DNA from 2 places in the Sutcliffiella sp. FSL R7-0096 genome. Region 1 is predicted to be linked to the other one. Evidence: a T-box and tRNA genes for the amino acid it is inferred to sense, from the RefSeq annotation. Region 1 holds a T-box; the other holds one or more tRNA genes.

What was found. The T-box of region 1 lies ahead of tyrS (tyrosine--tRNA ligase). A T-box ahead of a tRNA ligase gene usually reads a tRNA of that ligase, here a tRNA-Tyr.
Region 2: it encodes a tRNA-Tyr, which carries the amino acid that the T-box ahead of tyrS (tyrosine--tRNA ligase) is inferred to sense. The anticodon was not compared.

Annotation. Positions count from the first base shown of each region.
Region 1 covers NZ_CP152003.1:3,760,956-3,770,905, forward strand. The annotation lists gene MKY77_RS19355 (GNAT family N-acetyltransferase) at 1-403, opposite strand, end outside; gene tyrS (tyrosine--tRNA ligase) at 506-1,768, opposite strand; T-box leader at 1,989-2,220, opposite strand; gene MKY77_RS19365 (transglycosylase domain-containing protein) at 2,379-5,336, shown strand; gene MKY77_RS19370 (MFS transporter) at 5,396-6,619, opposite strand; gene acsA (acetate--CoA ligase) at 6,937-8,655, opposite strand; gene MKY77_RS19380 (GNAT family N-acetyltransferase) at 8,886-9,518, shown strand; gene MKY77_RS19385 (acetoin utilization AcuB family protein) at 9,564-9,950, shown strand, end outside.
Region 2 covers NZ_CP152003.1:1,175,896-1,185,845, reverse strand. The annotation lists gene MKY77_RS06095 (PrkA family serine protein kinase) at 1-428, opposite strand, end outside; gene trmL (tRNA (uridine(34)/cytosine(34)/5-carboxymethylaminomethyluridine(34)-2'-O)-methyltransferase TrmL) at 985-1,485, opposite strand; gene MKY77_RS06085 (amidase domain-containing protein) at 1,552-2,442, opposite strand; gene MKY77_RS06080 (hypothetical protein) at 3,291-3,677, opposite strand; gene MKY77_RS06075 (nuclease-related domain-containing protein) at 3,879-4,235, opposite strand; gene MKY77_RS06070 (phenylalanine--tRNA ligase beta subunit-related protein) at 4,292-4,963, opposite strand; gene queG (tRNA epoxyqueuosine(34) reductase QueG) at 5,157-6,302, shown strand; tRNA gene MKY77_RS06060 (tRNA-Gly) at 6,428-6,501, opposite strand; tRNA gene MKY77_RS06055 (tRNA-Leu) at 6,505-6,588, opposite strand; tRNA gene MKY77_RS06050 (tRNA-Leu) at 6,613-6,701, opposite strand; tRNA gene MKY77_RS06045 (tRNA-Cys) at 6,738-6,811, opposite strand; tRNA gene MKY77_RS06040 (tRNA-Gly) at 6,821-6,895, opposite strand; tRNA gene MKY77_RS06035 (tRNA-Gln) at 6,901-6,975, opposite strand; tRNA gene MKY77_RS06030 (tRNA-His) at 7,027-7,102, opposite strand; tRNA gene MKY77_RS06025 (tRNA-Trp) at 7,116-7,189, opposite strand; tRNA gene MKY77_RS06020 (tRNA-Tyr) at 7,223-7,306, opposite strand; tRNA gene MKY77_RS06015 (tRNA-Thr) at 7,314-7,389, opposite strand; tRNA gene MKY77_RS06010 (tRNA-Phe) at 7,427-7,502, opposite strand; tRNA gene MKY77_RS06005 (tRNA-Asp) at 7,523-7,598, opposite strand; tRNA gene MKY77_RS06000 (tRNA-Met) at 7,602-7,678, opposite strand; tRNA gene MKY77_RS05995 (tRNA-Val) at 7,712-7,787, opposite strand; tRNA gene MKY77_RS05990 (tRNA-Glu) at 7,827-7,901, opposite strand; tRNA gene MKY77_RS05985 (tRNA-Ser) at 7,910-8,001, opposite strand; tRNA gene MKY77_RS05980 (tRNA-Asn) at 8,009-8,083, opposite strand; rRNA gene rrf (5S ribosomal RNA) at 8,093-8,209, opposite strand; rRNA gene MKY77_RS05970 (23S ribosomal RNA) at 8,331-9,950, opposite strand, start outside.

The sequences.
Region 1 (9,950 bases):
ATTGCATGAGCCACTTCCCCAGTCCAAGTTTCCGGTAAGTTGGACTGACACTGATATCCACCACATACAAAGTGTTTCCATTAGACTGGTGGTTACGAATATAGCCGTTATCCGTAATTTGCTCCCAAGAATGATCAGGCTCACCAGGGGAGTAATTAACACGTAAGCCAGTCATTGATCCAGCAATCTCCCCATCAATTTCTACACAAAGTGCCCCTTCCGGAAACAAATTCACATGATTCTTTAGCTGTTCCTCGTTCCACCACAGATCTGGTGGAAATGGTGGCGGAAAACACTCCTGCTGTACACGAATCATTTGCGCAAAGTCCTTTTCCTGATAATTTCGGATAACAGCTTTAATCGGCTTGTCTTTATCAAACACATAAACCTCTTTTCGATACAATACCTATCCCCTCCTATTAAGCTCTTTATAACCAAGTTTACCATCTAACAATTTGTGAGTGTAAAAAAAAAACTGCCCCAAAGGACAGCCTTAACCAAAAGATTAGTATTTAATAAGGAAGTATTTCTTCTTCCCTCTTCTTACAACAGTAAATTGCCCCTCAATGCGGTCGTTTTCACCTAACACATAAGCAAGATCCTGAACCTTCTCCCCATTGATAGAAATAGCACCATTCGTAATATCCTCACGCGCTTGACGTTTAGAGGGTGCAATCTTACTTGCAACCAACAATTCCACTAATGCAAGCTGATCATCATTTTCCACTGTAAAAGAAGGAACATCTGCAAAGCCCTGCTTGATTTCATCAGCAGAAAGTTCGGAAATGGATCCACTGAACAATGCTTTAGAGATGCGGATTGCTTGTTCTAAAGCAGCCTCACCATGTACCAATTTCGTTACTTCTTCTGCAAGGCGTTTATGTGCAGAACGTTTCTCCGGTGCTTCTTGCAATTCTTTTTCAAGCTCCACGATCTCTTCGTGAGACAAAAACGTAAAGAATTTCAAGTATTTCACAACATCTCTGTCATCTGTATTAATCCAGAATTGGTAGAACTCGTATGGAGAGGTCTTCTCGCGATCTAACCAGATTGCGCCGCCTTCCGTTTTACCGAACTTCGTGCCATCCGCTTTTGTCACAAGAGGAATCGTCAGACCAAATGCCTTGGCATTCTCTTCGGATTTACGGATTAGCTCCATTCCTGCCGTGATATTCCCCCATTGGTCGCTTCCACCAATTTGTAGCTTACAATTTTGGCCTCTGTATAAATGTAAGAAGTCCAAGGATTGAAGAATCATGTAACTGAACTCCGTGTAAGAGATTCCAGAGTCAATTCGAGATTGAACGGAATCCTTAGCAAGCATGTAATTAAGTCCAAAGTTCTTTCCAACGTCACGAAGGAAAGAGATAACATTCATTTCCCCAATCCAGTCATGGTTGTTTGCAATCACTGCTGGATTATCAGTCGCTTTAAAATCCAAAAATTGAGATAGTTGGCCTTTAATACGATTGGACCACTCCACCACGATATCGGATGTATTCAATGTACGTTCCGCTTTCTTTCCACTAGGATCCCCGATTAATCCAGTTGCTCCACCTACCAACGCAATTGGATGGTGCCCTTCCTGCTGGAATCTTCTTAATGTAAGAATCGGTAGCAAGTGACCGATATGCAAGCTGTCGCCTGTCGGGTCAAATCCAGAGTACAACTTCACCTTTTCCTCAGATAAAAGCTTCGTCAAACCCTCTTCATCTGTAACCTGATTCACTAACCCTCTAAACTGCAAATCCTCTAATAAACTCATGATATAATCTCCTTTATGGTTTTTAATTTTAATGTAAATGCGACATTCTTAGCTGATGCTCGGAGCAAAAGGCGCAGACTCCAGCGGGAGAGTAGCGACAATGTTGAGACCCCGCAACGAAGTGAGAAGGCTCAAGGTCGCCCCGCGGAAAGCGAAGCCGTTTGCGGAGAGCATCAGCGGTGTTAAGCAGCACATAAACAAAAAAACCCATCCCTTCTGTAAAAGAAGGGACGAGTTTATACGCGGTACCACCCTAATTGAAAAGCAGACATAGCCGCTTTCCCACTCAAAAATGTAACGGTTCTCACCGTCTTCTGCTACTAAGCCAAAGTGCGGCCGTTCCCAAAAGATACTCGAGGAGGTAATTCATCCAAACAGGTGTACTGATTCTCACCAACCATCAGCTCTCTTTAAGCATGCCTATTTGTACTACTTATTCCTGTCTTAGCGCATTCTATAACTAATCAAAAATTTATATAAAGTCTTTTTACCATAAAACTGAGTTTCATGTCAATATAATCTTCAAGAAAATTTTGGTAAGGAATAAAAAGTTTGTCGCTATAAAACCTCAATATGCTATAATTAGTATGATTTGCCGGGGGGTAGATAAATTATGTCAAACTACGACAAGTTCAAAGAAAAATCGCAGACCTTTTTTCGGTTTTTTGTAAATAATAAGACGAAAAAAGGAGCCAACATTACATACTTAGTAGTGTGGAATCTAATTCTTGTTTTTCTCGTTATCGGATTGATCGGTGTATCTTTCGCCGGTGGTGCCGGTGCCGGTTATTTTGCCGCACTGGTAAAGGAGGAGCCTATCCGTTCTTATGAAGATATGAGAACAAACATTTACAACTATGAAGAATCTACAGAAATGTATTTTGCAGATGACGTCTATTTGGGAAAATATCGTGCAGATCTACTTCGTGAAGAAGTGTCCCTGGATAACGTTTCAGAGCATTTAATCAACGCGCTTATCTCCACTGAGGATGAATATTTCTACGAGCATGAAGGGGTCGTGCCCAAAGCGATTGTACGTGCCATTGTTCAAGAAGTGACAAATTCGGCCAACCAAACCGGTGGTAGCACGTTGACACAGCAATTAATCAAGAACCAAGTATTAACAAACGAAGTCTCCTTTGATCGTAAAGCAAAAGAGATTCTTCTTGCCCTTCGATTAGAGAACTATTTTTCAAAAGAAGAGATTTTAGAAGCATACCTGAATGTTTCCCCATTCGGAAGGGATTCAAATGGTAGAAACATCGCAGGAGCGCAGACAGCAGCAGAAGGTATCTTTGGCGTAGATATTGGCGAATTGACTATTCCACAGGCCGCTTTCATCGCTGGCTTGCCGCAAAGTCCTTTTGCCTATACTCCATTCACTCGGTCTGCAGAGGTAAAAGCGCCGGAAGGACTCGAGCCTGGCCTTGAAAGGATGCGCTATGTTCTACACCGGATGCATACGATGGGACATATCGATGACAAGCAATACGAGGAAGCACTGGCATATGATATTACTAAGGATTTAACAGGTCCAACAAACAGTGCCATTGACGAATTCCCATATGTAGCATTTGAAATAGAAGAAAGAGCACAGGAAATCATTGCTGAGCAACTAGCATTAAATGATGGATACGAGATTACAGACCTAGAAAATAATGATGAATTGTATAGAGAATATAAACTTTTGGCAGACACCGCTTTAAGGCATAAAGGGTATGTCATCAAAACTACCATAGATAAAGATATCTATTCAAAAATGAGGGAGATAACACAAGAATTCCCTTATTTCGATGGTACTAAAGTTTACTCTTATGAAGAAGAAAAAGATCCAGATACCGGGGAGTTGGTTGCTAGAAACGCAGAGCAAGTAGGGGCTTTGCTAATGGACAACAAAACCGGTGCAATCATCAGTTTTGTTGGAGGACGCGATTTCAAGCTGAAGGATTTGAACTTCGCAACGAATACATGGCGTCATAACGGTTCCACGATGAAACCATTATTAGGATATGCACCTGCCTATGAGATGGGAACTTTACAGCCTGGTAGCATCCTTGCAGATACACCGTTGACTGTTAAGCTTCCTGGTCAGGATGCATGGTCTCCTAACAACTGGAACAATCGATTCAATGGATTACAAACGGTTCGGGAATCCGTGGCATTATCTCATAACTTAGCAGCTATCCGCGGATATATGGAAATCCTGCCGCAACGTCCTATGGATTATCTATTCAAGCAAAACTTCACGAAGCTTACACAAGGCGATGCTGGGAACATATCAGCTGTACTTGGATCCCCATCAGTCGGAGTAAGTGTAGAAGAGAACACTGCCGGTTATGTAACTTTTGCAAACGGAGGAAATTACGTAGAACCGTATTTAATTGAAAGCATCACCACAAAAGATGGCGATGTCATCTATGAGCACAAGGTAGAGCCGGTTGAGATCTATTCTCCACAAACAGCCTACCTGATGATTGATACAATGCGCGATACCTTCAAAAGGGGTACTGCCATACCTGCAAGGGATTATCTGCAATTCCGTGCAGATTGGGCTGGTAAAACAGGTACTACTCAAGATACTCATGATATCTGGATGATGGGCTCTAATCCTAACATCACTTTCGGACTGTGGATGGGTTATGATGAGCGCCACGTCTTAAGAAGTCTCGGGGATCGGACACCTACTAAGAGAAGTCAATTATTGTGGGCACAACTCCTGAACGGAGCCTATGACATCAAACCTGAATTAATCGGTCCTTCCGAACAGTTCCAAATGCCTGGCGGAATCGTTCGACGAAGCTATTGTAAGTTGTCCGGATTGCTGCCATCCGATCTATGTAGCAAGGCAGGCTTGGTTGGAGAAGATCTATTCAATGCAAAATATGCTCCCACCAGAACGGACGACAGCCTGACAACAGGGAAATATGTTCAAATTGGCGATGTGGCGTATGCGCCGTTAAGTTCCACTCCTAGAGAGTTTGTAAAAGAAGGACCAATGCTGAAACCTGATTTCTTAAAGAAGTTGCAAATCAGCAGTATGGAAGAGCTGGCAAAGTACATGCCAAATAGTTCGATCTTTGATGGCTTGACCGTACTATCAAATGATCCACTTCCATCCAACAGTTCAGCACCTGGACAAGTTGGCGGTGTGAGCATTTCCGGTTCCACGTTGAAATGGTCCGCAAGCTCTCAAAAGGACGTTATCGGATATTACGTATACTATAAAGCTAACAGTTCAAGTTCTGCCAGTAAGATTGCGGCTGTGCAGGCAGGGAAAAATCTATCGACAAATGTATCACAAAAATCTGGTTTCTTCTATGTCACTGCCGTTAATGCAAGTGGCAAAGAGTCGGCCCCTTCAAGCTCTGTGAAGCTTGGAGATCCAGACAAGAAAGAAGAACCTAAGCCAAAACCAAAACCAAAGCCAGATCCAAAACCACCTTCCAATGGTGGCGGTAATGGCGGCGGCAACGGTGGCGGCAACAGTGGCGGTGGAAACGGCGGCGGAAGTGGCGACGATAATTCCACAGATCCACCACCAGATGATAGCGGGGATGACGAAGAAGATTGATTTTTCCTTCAAGGAATCTAAAGAAGGCACTTGATCCAGAGGATCAAGTGCCTTTTTAATTACATCAACGCCGCTTCCTGCTTCTTCTTACTACTCCATATGCTTGCCACAATAAGGACTACAAGAGATGTGGTGATGAGTGTTCCATGAAGGAACCAAACCATCTGAGGCATTGTGAATCCTTTCAATAATAGTGGCGCAATGACAAATCCCAGTGCAAATCCTAACGATTTCAACAGCATTCCCACTGCGAAAACACGGCCCCTAATGTGATTTTCCGATTTTTGCAGGATACTGGCATGTAACGTGGTAAAACACGCATCAAATACCCCTGTTAAAAACGCGAAAAATAAAATGACGCTGACAACTGTATTAGATAAGAAAATTATGAAGCCGAGCGACATGAACATAGCCGATAAAAAAAATACGGAATAAATCTTATCGCTCCTGATAATTTTTAATTTTGGAATGGTGTAAGTTGCAAGAACAGAACCTATCCCCCAGACACCCCAAATCATGCCGTAATAAAAGCTTTGACGCTCCCCATTAATCTGTTCTGCCAATAGGGGAATCCCCAGATTATGCGAACTACCTGCAAAAGCACCGACAAGAAAAACGATGTTGATCATAAGAAGCATCGGTGCAATCTTTAAATATTTATAAACTTCCTTCGTATCCCTGATAATAGACAATAGACTATTTTTAAATCCTGTGACAAGCTCCTTGCTCGCCTTGGTTTCTGTTGTGTTCCATTTCATCCGCCACAGTACAACCCCCGATAAAAGATAGGTCCCTGCATCAATCATCAAAGTGTATTTATATCCTAACACTTCCGTAATAATCCCGGCGCCAATAAAGCCTGTAACAAGGCTAATCGATGTCAATCTGGCAATAAGGGAATTGGTTTCAATGATTTTGTCCTGGCCGAATATTTGCGGAACCTCTGCACTGAAACTGACCATAAAAAAGCTATTGATAAAACCGATCATAGCAGATACCACGAGGATCATAACCGGATCCGGAAAAGGTATCAACAGGAGAATCAATCCCGCCCTCAAGATATCTGTCACAAGCATGATGGTCTTCCTGTTCCATTTATCTGCCGCAATTCCACTTACGAGGCTTGCCAGTACCCCACCGATTGTCCTGGCTGCCATCGTTGCAGCCAACCAGACAGGGCTTCCTGTTGCTGCATAAACGACTACATTCAATACTATCAAATCCATAAAAGAGCCGAAGTCTGATAATGCTTTTGTGTATAAAAATAATCTATGTTTTCCCATTGCGGCTTCCCCTATTCTCTATGTTCTGTATCTATAGTACTCTTGTTGGAGTTTATTTCGCAATACGAAATTTCGAAAAGTCGAATATTTTTTTTGTTCTACCATTAAGGAGGAATGTTCTACACTTTAGTGGATAGTTTCTACCACTTTCATGTGACCTTCTACCTTTTAGAGAAAACCTTCTACAACTATTAAGTCACCTTCTACCTTTCAACAAAATTCGACACATTGCATCTCACCGCATATTCAAAAAATCAAATTAAAAAAACAACAACCCACCGCAAAGCGGCAGGTTGTTTACATCAAAACTCGTCTTATTAATCTTCCATCGTAGACAAATCACCAGTCGGTAAATCCAGCTCCCACGCTTTTAACACACGACGCATGATCTTACCGCTTCGCGTCTTCGGAAGCTTATCACGGAATTCAATTTCACGTGGCGCCGCATGTGCAGCGAGGCCTCGTTTAACAAATTGGCGAATCTCCTCTTTCAGCTCATCACTTGCTGTGTGGCCGTCACGGAGGGCAACGAACGCCTTGATGATCTCTCCTCGTACTGGATCAGGTTTACCGATGACACCAGCTTCTGCTACTGCAGGGTGCTCGACAAGCTTGCTTTCCACTTCAAATGGTCCAACACGCTCACCAGATGTCATGATAACATCATCGATACGGCCTTGGAACCAGAAGTAGCCTTCTTCATCCATATAAGCGGAGTCGCCGGATACATACCAGTCACCAGGCATGAAATAAGACTCATATTTTTCTTTATTGTTCCAGATGGTGTGCATCATGGACGGCCAGCCCTTTTTAATGGCAAGGTTACCCATGCGGTATGGAGGCAATTCATTTCCTTGATCATCTACAATTGCTGCTTCTACACCCGGAATCGGTTTACCCATGGAACCTGGCTTTATCTCCAAGGACGGATAGTTGCATATGAGTTGTGCACCTGTTTCTGTCATCCACCATGTATCATGGACGCGCAAATTGAACACCTTCACACCCCAACGGATAACTTCAGGATTCAGTGGCTCCCCGACACTCAGGATATGACGAAGCGAGGAAAGATCATACTTCTTCACCACTTCGTCCCCTGCTCCCATCAGCATGCGGAATGCTGTTGGCGCGCTATACCATACTGATACGCCATAATCCGAGATTGTTTCGTACCATGCTTCCGGTCTGAAACGGCCACCCACAATGACATTGGAAGCCCCTACTAGCCAAGGGCCGAAGATTCCATAAGCAGTCCCTGTCACCCATCCTGGATCTGCAGTACACCAGTACACATCCTCTTCCTTCAGATCAAGTACCCATTTCGCCGTCTGATAGTGCTGCACCATCGCATTATGCACATGCAGCACTCCTTTTGGTTTACCTGTGGATCCACTTGTATAATGGAGGACTAATCCATCAGTCTTTTCTACCCATTCCACTTGAAGCTTTTTGCTCGCCTCTTTCATACGGGAAAGGAAGTCCACACAAGGACCTTCCTCTTTCACATCTTCCCCGACAAGCACCACATGCTTCAATGCGGGAAGATCATCAAGAGGAATTCTTTTTAGAAGTTCAGGTGTCGTTACGATCACTTTTGCTTCACTATCTTCCAAGCGATCTTTTACAGCGCCTTCCATGAACGCTTCAAATAGTGGCCCGACAATTGCACCAAGCTTAATGGCCCCTAGAACGGCAAAATATAATTCCGGTGAGCGCGGCATAAAGATGAAGACACGGTCTCCCTTTTCCACATCACACGTCTGTTTTAAAATGTTTCCCGCCTTGTTGGACATCTCTTTCATTTCCTTGAACGTGTACTTTTCATCACGTTCTGGATCACGATAATACAATGCCACTTTATTTTTTCGTGCAGATTCTGCATGGCGGTCGATTGCTTCATATGCCACATTGACTCTTCCTGTTTCGGCAAAGCTGAAGTTCTTTTCCACCTCTGACCAATCAAAGCTACGATAGGTTTGTTCATAGTCTTCTAGATTGTAGTTCCCCTTCGTTACTGGTAACGCTTCCACTTTCATCCACAAACACCCCTTATGTATAATCTACAATTCTATTATAGTACAGATGGAGTTTTTTCTCAATTTTTTAAAAATTGATATTATTACATGAATAATTTCGTATTTTCTAGTAGACTGGAGGTAGAGCGTGATGAAAGCGTTTTAATTATCTTGTGTTTTTTCTGTAAAATGAGAAAATATAGCTAGAGATTCACTATTATTCTTGTAGGTAAAAGTAGGTGGGAATTTAGATGGAACATAGAAAAACGTATAATGCCAAAGAAATCAAGACAAGAAACAGCCGTTTGATCATAGAGGGGCCAGTCACTCCCGAGAAGCTGGCAAGCTATGAGTTTCATAAAGATCTTGTTGCATTTAGACCTCCTGAGCAGCAACGTAAAGCCTTGATTGAAATTGCAGGGCTACCAGAAGGCAGAATCATCATTGCAAGAACACAAGATACCATTGTTGGATATGTGACCTATTTGTATCCGGATCCAATGGAGAGGTGGTCCGAAGGCAAGATGGAGAACCTCATTGAGCTTGGTGCCATTGAAGTGGTACCGGAAGTGCGTGGTAGCTCCGTTGGGAAATCCTTGTTACAGGTCTCGATGATGGATGAAATGATGGAAAACTATATTGTGATAACTACTGAATATTACTGGCATTGGGATTTAAAAGGTACTGGCCTGAATGTCTGGGAATATCGAAAAATAATGGAGAAGATGATGAATGCAGGTGGATTGGAGTATTATGCAACGGATGACCCAGAGATCAGCTCACATCCAGCCAATTGCTTGATGGCACGTATCGGTAAAAATATCGATCAGGAGTCTGTTCAGAAATTCGATCAACTTCGCTTTCACAACCGCTTTATGTACTAGCATATGATGTCTTAATCGGAACTTGTTTGACAAGGAGGAAAGACCATGATTGTAGAAAGAATTATGAAGAAGGATGTATTTACACTGCTCCCGACGGATACAGTTGAACGCGCACTTCTTCTAATGGAAGAAAAAAGCATCCGCCACATTCCGATTGTAAATGCGAATCATCAATTGGTCGGCATCATTTCAGATAGGGATGTAAGAAATGGGTTGCAGGCTGCCTTATATGGAAACAGCACCCAAGAAGATTTACAGCAGCCTCTTTCAAAAGTGATGAAGACCAACTTGTTGACCGGCCATCCTCTTGACTTTGTAGAGGAAGTGGCAGCAACATTTTATGAATATAAGATTGGCTGCCTTCCAATCGTCCAGAATTCTAAACTGGTTGGAATTGTCACTGAAACAGATCTTTTGTATACATTTGTACAA
Region 2 (9,950 bases), 2.3 Mb from region 1:
AGCGGATCCTCATGCATCGGACAACCCTTAATGGCATATACTGCCCCTCTATCTGTATGGGTGTACTGTTCAAGACCGCGCTTGAGAATCGTAACCAGTGTGGATTTCCCCCCACTGACCGGACCCATTAATAACAAAATCCTCTTTCTGACATCCAACCTTTTCGCAGCAGGATGGAAATACTCCTCCACCAACCGCTCCAATGCTTCTTCTAAACCAAAAAGGGCATTGCTAAAGAAATTATACTTCCGCTGCCCATTGACCTCTTCTACCCCAGCATCTTTAATCATATTGTAAACCCGTGAATGTGCGGATTGAGCTACCCATGGTTCTTCTTTCAAAATCTCCAAGTACTGCCCGAAGGTTCCTTCCCACTTCAGCCTCTGTTCTTCTTCCCGATACTTTTCAATTTTACGTAAAATATCCATAAGGACCTCCCCTTTTCTTACAGCTTCAAGAGTCGTGATTGCGTGATTAATATACTCTATGCGCTGGGGGGGTGAAACATGCTTTTTTTAAGAGGTGCCAATCGCAAACTTTATGCTTTTATGGAGGAGGGACTGCCCCCGGTTGCCTGGAGTGTACGGCGAGAGTCTCCGGCGGGAGGTAATGTAAGGTTGAGACCCTGAAGCATTGTGGGAAAGCTCAAGTACCGGTCCTTAGGATAAGCGAGCACCTGAACGTAAGGAGACAGGGCGTTGAAAATTCACCTTGTCAAAAATTATCCACAGATTCCATTCACATAACTTGTCCATTGGGCTATAATATAAATAGTATGCTTACAAGAACTAACCTTACATAAGGAGGAAAACAAAGATGGGTACATCAGGCATCTTAATTCTAGGCGTATGCATTGCATTCCTAACAGCCATTTTCACTGCAGGATACAACGAACGTCCAGGTACACGTAAAAAGTAATTGGCATAAATAAAGAAGCCCTCCTTTTCAGCTTTTTGCTCGAAATGGAGGGCTTCTCTTTAGTTGTTATTCTTCAGGGAACTCCAAAGAAAGATTCGGATACTCCTGTTGACGTAACGCTTCATATATTAAGATCGCGGCCGTGTTGGACAGATTCAGAGACCTTACATTTGTCGTCATCGGCAAACGCAAGCACTGGTCCAAATTATTCTGGATCAAATCTTTAGGTAAACCAGTCGTCTCCCTTCCGAAAACAAAGAAATAATCCTTATCCAGCTTACTATAATCAAATGAGGTGTGCGGCTTCATCCCGAACTTCGTAATATAGAAAAACTCCGCCCCTTCATTTTTTTCAAACAGCTCATCCAACGAATCATAATAAACCACATTGACAAATTCCCAATAATCTAACCCCGCACGCTTCAACATCTTATCATCCGTCGAAAAGCCGAGCGGTCTGATTAAATGAAGCGTCGTATTCGTTGCTGCACAAGTCCTAGCAATATTACCTGTATTAGCCGGAATCTCTGGTTGATATAATACCACATGTAATCCCACAATCGTCACCTCGTATTTCTTTCACTTTCATCCTCTACAACAATACCTTTTTATCGCAATGGAATCAAGTACCTATTACCGGTCCTGAATGTGGAAAAATTTATATTTGATATTCGGTGTATATGCCGTTGAATCCTCATATTTCCAATACCTCATCCGGGAATTATACGTGTTCGCATTAACAAGCGGCTCACCATTCTCATCCTTCGCCACCACAATCGTGTTATGGTCGAACCGTCCGTCTCCCTCAAAGTCATAGCAAATAACATCCCCCGGCCTAAGGTCAGTGGCGGAGTTCACTTCTTTCGCCTTCAGACCTTGCTTGGCATTAGGTAAATACCACCTTAAGGCATGGGCCACTGCCCACGTATAACTCCAATCATTATTCCGCATCCACCAACCGCCAGATTTCTTCGGATACCCCACCATCGGAGCCCCGCCAGCATACAGACATTGTGAAATGTAGTTGGTGCAATTCACCTCGAACTTCTTGAACTGCGGATTATAGCTGTTCCAATACTGCTCTGCGTACTTCACCGCCTCCATCCGACTATATTTAAAACGGAGAGGCGCCTGTTGCTCCTCCTCCTCTTGTGGGGGAATGAACCTCGGAGAAGTCCGATCCCCCTCATCCTGGACGGAGAAGTCTTGTATGAGCTCACCATCGATCCATTCAGAATATCGCTGATCGGCTTCTTCCTCAATATAAAGATTTTCTTTTTGCTTTATGAGGTAACGGATGTGAATCTCATATAAAATGTTGGCCTCCCGTTGCTGCTGATCCTCATGAATGGAATGGATCTTGGCCGACGCACTGCACTTAACTATCTCTGCTCCCCTTCTTTTATGCGCTTCTTGCTTTTGCCTGATGGTTTCTTCATTGATGATAGTTCTGTTAGTGGTCTTGCTTTTAAAAACATAAGTGTCGAGTCGATCTTGTATATGCGCTTTTAGCTGTTCCCTCATGGGCTTGCCCCTCCTCTTGGGTGATGGTCCTTGTAGATATGTTTATGTGGGGGGCTTGGGTTTGTTGAAAAGAATTGAGGTAATTAGGGATTGGTTTTTGGTTTTGATTGAAGATCTTTGGGTAATTATGTTTGTTTTGTGGTGGGAAGCACTCTTGATAATTTGTGTTGGGAGTTAAATAGCTCTCTGATGGTTCCATACTTCTCTTTGACGAGTGACTTTTTTTTGTTTTGGGGTGCTGGTGGTTCCATACGGCCTCTATGACGACTGACTTTCCCTTTTTTCGGGTCCTGGTGGTTCCATACGGCCTCTATGACGACTGACTTTCCCTTTTTTCGGGTGCTGGTGGTTCCATACGGCCCCTATGACGACTGACTTTCCCTTTTTTCAGGTGCTGGTGGTTCCATACGGCCCCTATGACGACTGACTTTCCCTTTTTTCGGGCTCTGGTGGTTCCATACGGCCCCTATGACGACTGACTTTCCCTTTTTTCAGGTGCTGGTGGTTCCATACGGCCTCTATGACGACTGACTTTCCCTTTTTTCAGGTCCTGGTGGTTCCATACGGCCTCTATGACGACTGACTTTCCCTTTTTTCAGGTGCTGGTGGTTCCATACGGCTTCTATGACGACTGACTTTCCCTTTTTTCGGTTCCTGGTGGTTCCATACGGCCTCTATGACGACTGACTTTCCCTTTTTTCGGTTCCTGGTGGTTCCATACGGCCTCTATGACGACTGACTTTCCCTTTTATCGGGTCCTGGTGGTTTCCATACGGCCTCTATGACGACTGACTTACGCTGTTTTCGAGTTCTGGTGGTTCCATATGTTTCGAGCTAGTAAATTCTTATTATTTATGCCATATCATTTTGCTTGTCCTCACATATTGCGAAGATTTACCGTGCCCCACTTGTCTAAAATGCTTTACAAGAATTCTTTGTATACTCCTAATTGTAATCAAATCTCCACACCAATCATGGATTATCTTTGAAGTGACTTTTTGACCGGGAAACAAAATTTCAAATTCATTTATTGTTCTTAAAACGGTATTTACAAATTTTTCTTTGAAACTGCATAAAGAACAGACAATTACTTTCCTGTCTTTTGATATAGTGGTGGCCCCCATCCCCCCACACCCAGCACAAACAATCCCTTTCCGCAAATCCTCATACTTATACTCGGGCAAGCGCTCATATGACGACTTTTCAATATGCAGTTCGCACAGCTTCTCAGCCAAGCGAGAGTGCCTCACATGTAACCTTCCAGTACTGGGGGATTGCTTCATTAATTTTTTAGAATATCGATTCATCTGGGAATAAAACACAATAGGTAAATTTGGTGAACAATTAAAGAGGGTAAACTCTGGATTCATGAAAAAGAGGGTTGATTCTATGGGGGATTGATATCCGAGGCTTCTTAGGAGTTGTCTTAACGCAATTTAACATCGTTGCATTTGTAACAAAGGATTTTTAATTTCATTCTGGCTGATGGAGAGCCACTTACCATCATCTAAATAGAAGTCACCTTCATAATTCTTCACTTCAAAGAGGTAAACCCTCTCTTCTCCAATTACAAGAGAATCAATCTGAAAAACACTGCCACCATGGTCGAGCAGCAGATCATTTACAATAATCCACTCGCCATCCATGAAAGAAAACCATTTATCAAAAAGAACCTCGCCCTGATAACCTTTTTCCAGATTCCAAAAACGACTATCATCCACTAGGCCACCGCGAGCTTTCAGTATCCTTAATAATTTCAGCTCACCTGGTTCCATACGCTCTTTCATCATCATACTCAACCACATCACTCCCATAAAAATATTATAAAAAAGCAGGCAAACCTAATTACCTACTTTTTATCCAAAACCCAAGACTCGCTTGTTCCACCATGAACCTGCAGGAACATCTCGCTTATCGCACCTAGCATCTCTCTACACTCACTTATTTCCATAGAAGGCTTGAAATACACGACATGCAGCGCAGAAGTTGTCCCTTCTGAAACAGCCGTTCTTCGGCTATCAACAAATGGACTCCCAAACGGACCTGCCTCATCACTTGTATGGAGCATCTTATTCAGGCTTATTTCCCGTCCATTTAATCCTTCGTAACTTGCCGAATCGTCCCCGACAACTACCGTAACATCCCCATCTAACTTACTAACATCATATATACCAAATGGGATTTCATATTTTAAAGAAAAGAAATTATTTAAGTCAACAGCAGAATTGAATGGCTCAAGGAATTGTCCTTTTTTAATTCTACGGTACAACGCCTCGACGGATGGACGATACCTAGACGGATCTGACCCTGTCGCCTTGAAAACAGAACGCCACTCCGCCACCCCCGGTATATCTTTCATCTCCTTATCTTCTAAATCCAAATGAAGAGATTCCTGAAAAAGACGAATTCTACCTTTTAACATCTGTGGCGACGAACCTACTGTAATATCGTTATAAATGATGATACCGTATTTCCCAGAGACTATTCTATCTAATACATTTTCTGCAACCGTTACTCTCATTTAGCCCAACCTTTCTTTTCATTATTATGGTAATTGTATCACAGTTCTAAGCCCTTCACTTGTTTGCCCCACTTATTTACCTTCCTTAAAAACTGGATATAATTAGATACATCAAACAAAATACTACATTTAAATAATATGATAAAATATAGAGTGGCAAAAAAATCACACCAAAACAAAGGAGGTGTTCACATTGAATGAGGAAAACAGGAAACTAAAAGAAGAAATCATTGCCTACAGTAAACAAATCGGCATTGACAAGATCGGATTTGCAAGTGCTGGAGTGTTCACCGGGCTAAAAGAACGGTTAAAAACCCAACAGGAGCTCAACTATCAATCAGGGTTTGAAGAGCCAGACATTGAAAAACGAACCAAACCTGAACTTTTGGTTCCCAAAGCTAAAAGCATTATTGCAATCGCCCTTGCTTACCCTTCAAAAATGAAAAACGCACCACGTAGTACCAGGGAAGATCGACGTGGGATATTTTGTCGTGCTTCATGGGGAACGGACTACCATGACATCTTACGTGAGAAACTAAGATTATTAGAAACGTTTATTAAAGAAAAAAGCCCACATGCTTTAATGAGATCAATGGTAGATACCGGAGAGCTCAGTGATAGGGCTGTTGCGGAACGGGCAGGTATTGGTTGGAGTGGAAAGAACTGTGCCATTATAACCCCTGAATTTGGCTCCTACGTGTATTTAGGGGAAATGATTACCACCATACCCTTTGAGCCCGACACACCCCTTGAAGACAACTGTGGGACCTGTAATAAATGCGTCGAAGTCTGCCCTACAGGAGCTCTCGTTCAAGGTGGACAACTCGATTCAAATAAATGCATAGCTTTTCTAACACAGACGAAAGGGTTTCTGGCTGAAGAATACCGTACAAAACTTGGAAACAGGTTATACGGCTGTGACACCTGTCAGACTGTATGTCCAGAAAACAAAGGCAAGGACTTTCATCTACATCCAGAAATGGAGCCGGACCCTGAGATCGTCAAACCAAAACTCAAACCGCTTCTCACCATCTCTAATAGGGAATTTAAAGAGAACTTCGGTAAAATATCCGGGTCTTGGCGAGGCAAAAAGCCGATACAACGTAATGCCATCATAGCCCTTGCCCATTATAAAGATACTTCTGCTATCCCTGATCTTTTAAGTCTTATAAAGAATGACCCACGACCAGTGATACGAGGTACTGCAGCCTGGGCGATAGGCAGAATCGGGGACCCTCAACCTCAAACCTTGGAGGTCTTAAAAAACCACCTAACAACAGAACAAGATCCTGATGTATTAAAAGAACTCGAAAAAGGAATTGCCATGCTTGTAGAATAAAATTAACAAAAAGCCACAAAGCAATGAATTGATGTGCTTTGTGGCTTTTTGTATGTAATCAGGAAGGAGCCGAACAGTCAAAAAAAGACTTCAACCAAATGGTTGAAGTCTTGAAAAGTTATGTATGGAGCGGGTGATGGGAATCGAACCCACGACATCAGCTTGGAAGGCTGAGGTTTTACCATTAAACTACACCCGCGATTGGTACCGGTGGCCGGGGTCGAACCGGCACTCCAGAGGAACACGATTTTGAGTCGTGCGCGTCTGCCAATTCCGCCACACCGGCATACTCAATCAATAATTATTCAAATGGTGCCGAGGACCGGAATCGAACCGGTACGGTAGTCACCTACCGCAGGATTTTAAGTCCTGTGCGTCTGCCAGTTCCGCCACCCCGGCTTGTCTCGTATATATGAATAATTATTTTAATAAAATTGGAGGTGGCAACCGGATTTGAACCGGTGATAAAGGTTTTGCAGACCTTGGCCTTACCACTTGGCTATGCCACCTAAATTGTATGGAGCGGAAGACGGGATTCGAACCCGCGACCCCCACCTTGGCAAGGTGGTGTTCTACCACTGAACTACTTCCGCAAAAATGGCTGGGCTAGCTGGATTCGAACCAACGCATGTCGCAGTCAAAGTGCGATGCCTTACCGCTTGGCTATAGCCCAATAAAACCGGAAATAAAAACGACTTATTTAAAGTCGATCATGAATAAAATATGGGGCGACTGATGGGAATCGAACCCACGAATGCCTGAACCACAATCAGGTGCGTTAACCACTTCGCCACAATCGCCATAATTTTTAATTGGCAGGGGCAGTAGGAATCGAACCCACACCGGAGGTTTTGGAGACCTCTGTTCTACCGTTAAACTATGCCCCTATAAAACAATTTGTTACTACTTTTCAAAAGAAATGGTGGAGGGGGGCAGATTCGAACTGCCGAACCCGAAGGAGCGGATTTACAGTCCGCCGCGTTTAGCCACTTCGCTACCCCTCCATATTCCTGGTGCCGGCGATAGGAGTCGAACCCACGACCTACTGATTACAAGTCAGTTGCTCTACCAACTGAGCTACACCGGCATTATATGGTGATCCTTTCACTTTTGTGAAAAAATCATGGTGGCTCGGGACGGAATCGAACCGCCGACACATGGATTTTCAGTCCATTGCTCTACCAACTGAGCTACCGAGCCTAATTTAATTTTCAAAGAAATGGCGGTCCCGACCGGGATCGAACCGGCGATCTCCTGCGTGACAGGCAGGCATGTTAACCGCTACACCACGGGACCATTTGGTTGCGGGGACAGGATTTGAACCTGCGACCTTCGGGTTATGAGCCCGACGAGCTACCGAACTGCTCCACCCCGCGATAGTATTAATTAAGGTATGTTATGAATTAAGATGGTGGAGGATGACGGGATCGAACCGCCGACCCCCTGCTTGTAAGGCAGGTGCTCTCCCAGCTGAGCTAATCCTCCTATGTAAGGAAAGTTATTTTCACTGTCGTGAAAAAACTATGGTGACCCGTACGGGATTCGAACCCGTGTTACCGCCGTGAAAGGGCGGTGTCTTAACCGCTTGACCAACGGGCCAAAGATAATGGCGGAGAGCAAGGGATTTGAACCCTTGAGACGGCGTTGACCGTCTACACGATTTCCAATCGTGCTCCTTCGGCCACTCGGACAGCTCTCCATATAATTGGCTCCACCAGTAGGATTCGAACCTACGACCCTTCGGTTAACAGCCGAATGCTCTACCGCTGAGCTATGGTGGATTAATACCAGCCTGGCAACGTCCTACTCTCACAGGGGGAGATCCCCCAACTACCATCGGCGCTGAAGAGCTTAACTTCCGTGTTCGGTATGGGAACGGGTGTGACCTCTTCGCCATCATTACCAGACAAATATTATTATAATATATCTTTGAAGAAAATCAAGATGTTTTTTCATCTTTTTTATTCCTTCAAAACTAGATAATGTGTTCGTATCAAGATATTCATATCGTTCACTTATTTCATTTGTTGGGTTAAGTCCTCGATCGATTAGTATTCGTCAGCTCCACATGTCGCCATGCTTCCACCTCGAACCTATCTACCTGATCATCTTTCAGGGATCTTACTTACCGAAGTAAAAGGAAATCTCATCTTGAGGGGGGCTTCATGCTTAGATGCTTTCAGCACTTATCCCGTCCGCACGTAGCTACCCAGCTATGCCTTTGGCAAGACAACTGGTACACCAGCGGTGCGTCCATCCCGGTCCTCTCGTACTAAGGACAGCTCCTCTCAAATTTCCTGCGCCCACGACGGATAGGGACCGAACTGTCTCACGACGTTCTGAACCCAGCTCGCGTACCGCTTTAATGGGCGAACAGCCCAACCCTTGGGACCGACTACAGCCCCAGGATGCGATGAGCCGACATCGAGGTGCCAAACCTCCCCGTCGATGTGGACTCTTGGGGGAGATAAGCCTGTTATCCCCGGGGTAGCTTTTATCCGTTGAGCGATGGCCCTTCCATGCGGAACCACCGGATCACTAAGCCCGACTTTCGTCCCTGCTCGACTTGTAGGTCTCGCAGTCAAGCTCCCTTGTGCCTTTACACTCTGCGAATGATTTCCAACCATTCTGAGGGAACCTTTGGGCGCCTCCGTTACTCTTTAGGAGGCGACCGCCCCAGTCAAACTGCCCACCTGACACTGTCTCCCAGCCCGATAAGGGCTGCGGGTTAGAATTTCAATACAGCCAGGGTAGTATCCCACCGACGCCTCCACCGAAGCTAGCGCTCCGGCTTCTCAGGCTCCTACCTATCCTGTACAAGCTGTACCAAAATTCAATATCAGGCTACAGTAAAGCTCCACGGGGTCTTTCCGTCCTGTCGCGGGTAACCTGCATCTTCACAGGTACTATAATTTCACCGAGTCTCTGGTTGAGACAGTGCCCAGATCGTTACGCCTTTCGTGCGGGTCGGAACTTACCCGACAAGGAATTTCGCTACCTTAGGACCGTTATAGTTACGGCCGCCGTTTACTGGGGCTTCGGTTCAAAGCTTCGCTTGCGCTAACCTCTCCCCTTAACCTTCCAGCACCGGGCAGGCGTCAGCCCCTATACTTCGCCTTACGGCTTCGCAGAGACCTGTGTTTTTGCTAAACAGTCGCCTGGGCCTATTCACTGCGGCTCTCTCGGGCTTTAACACCCTAACAGAGCACCCCTTCTCCCGAAGTTACGGGGTCATTTTGCCGAGTTCCTTAACCAGAGTTCTCTCGCTCACCTTAGGATTCTCTCCTCGCCTACCTGTGTCGGTTTGCGGTACGGGCACCATACTCCTCGCTAGAGGCTTTTCTTGGCAGTGTGAAATCAGGAACTTCGGTACTATATTTCCCTCGCTATCACAGCTCAGCCTTAATGAGAAGCGGATTTGCCTACTTCTCAGCCTTGCTGCTTAGACGCGCATATCCAACAGCGCGCTTACCCTATCCTTCTGCGTCCCCCCATTGCTCAAACGGAGTGGAGGTGGTACAGGAATATCAACCTGTTATCCATCGCCTACGCCTTTCGGCCTCGGCTTAGGTCCCGACTAACCCTGAGCGGACGAGCCTTCCTCAGGAAACCTTAGGCATTCGGTGGAAGGGATTCTCACCCTTCTTT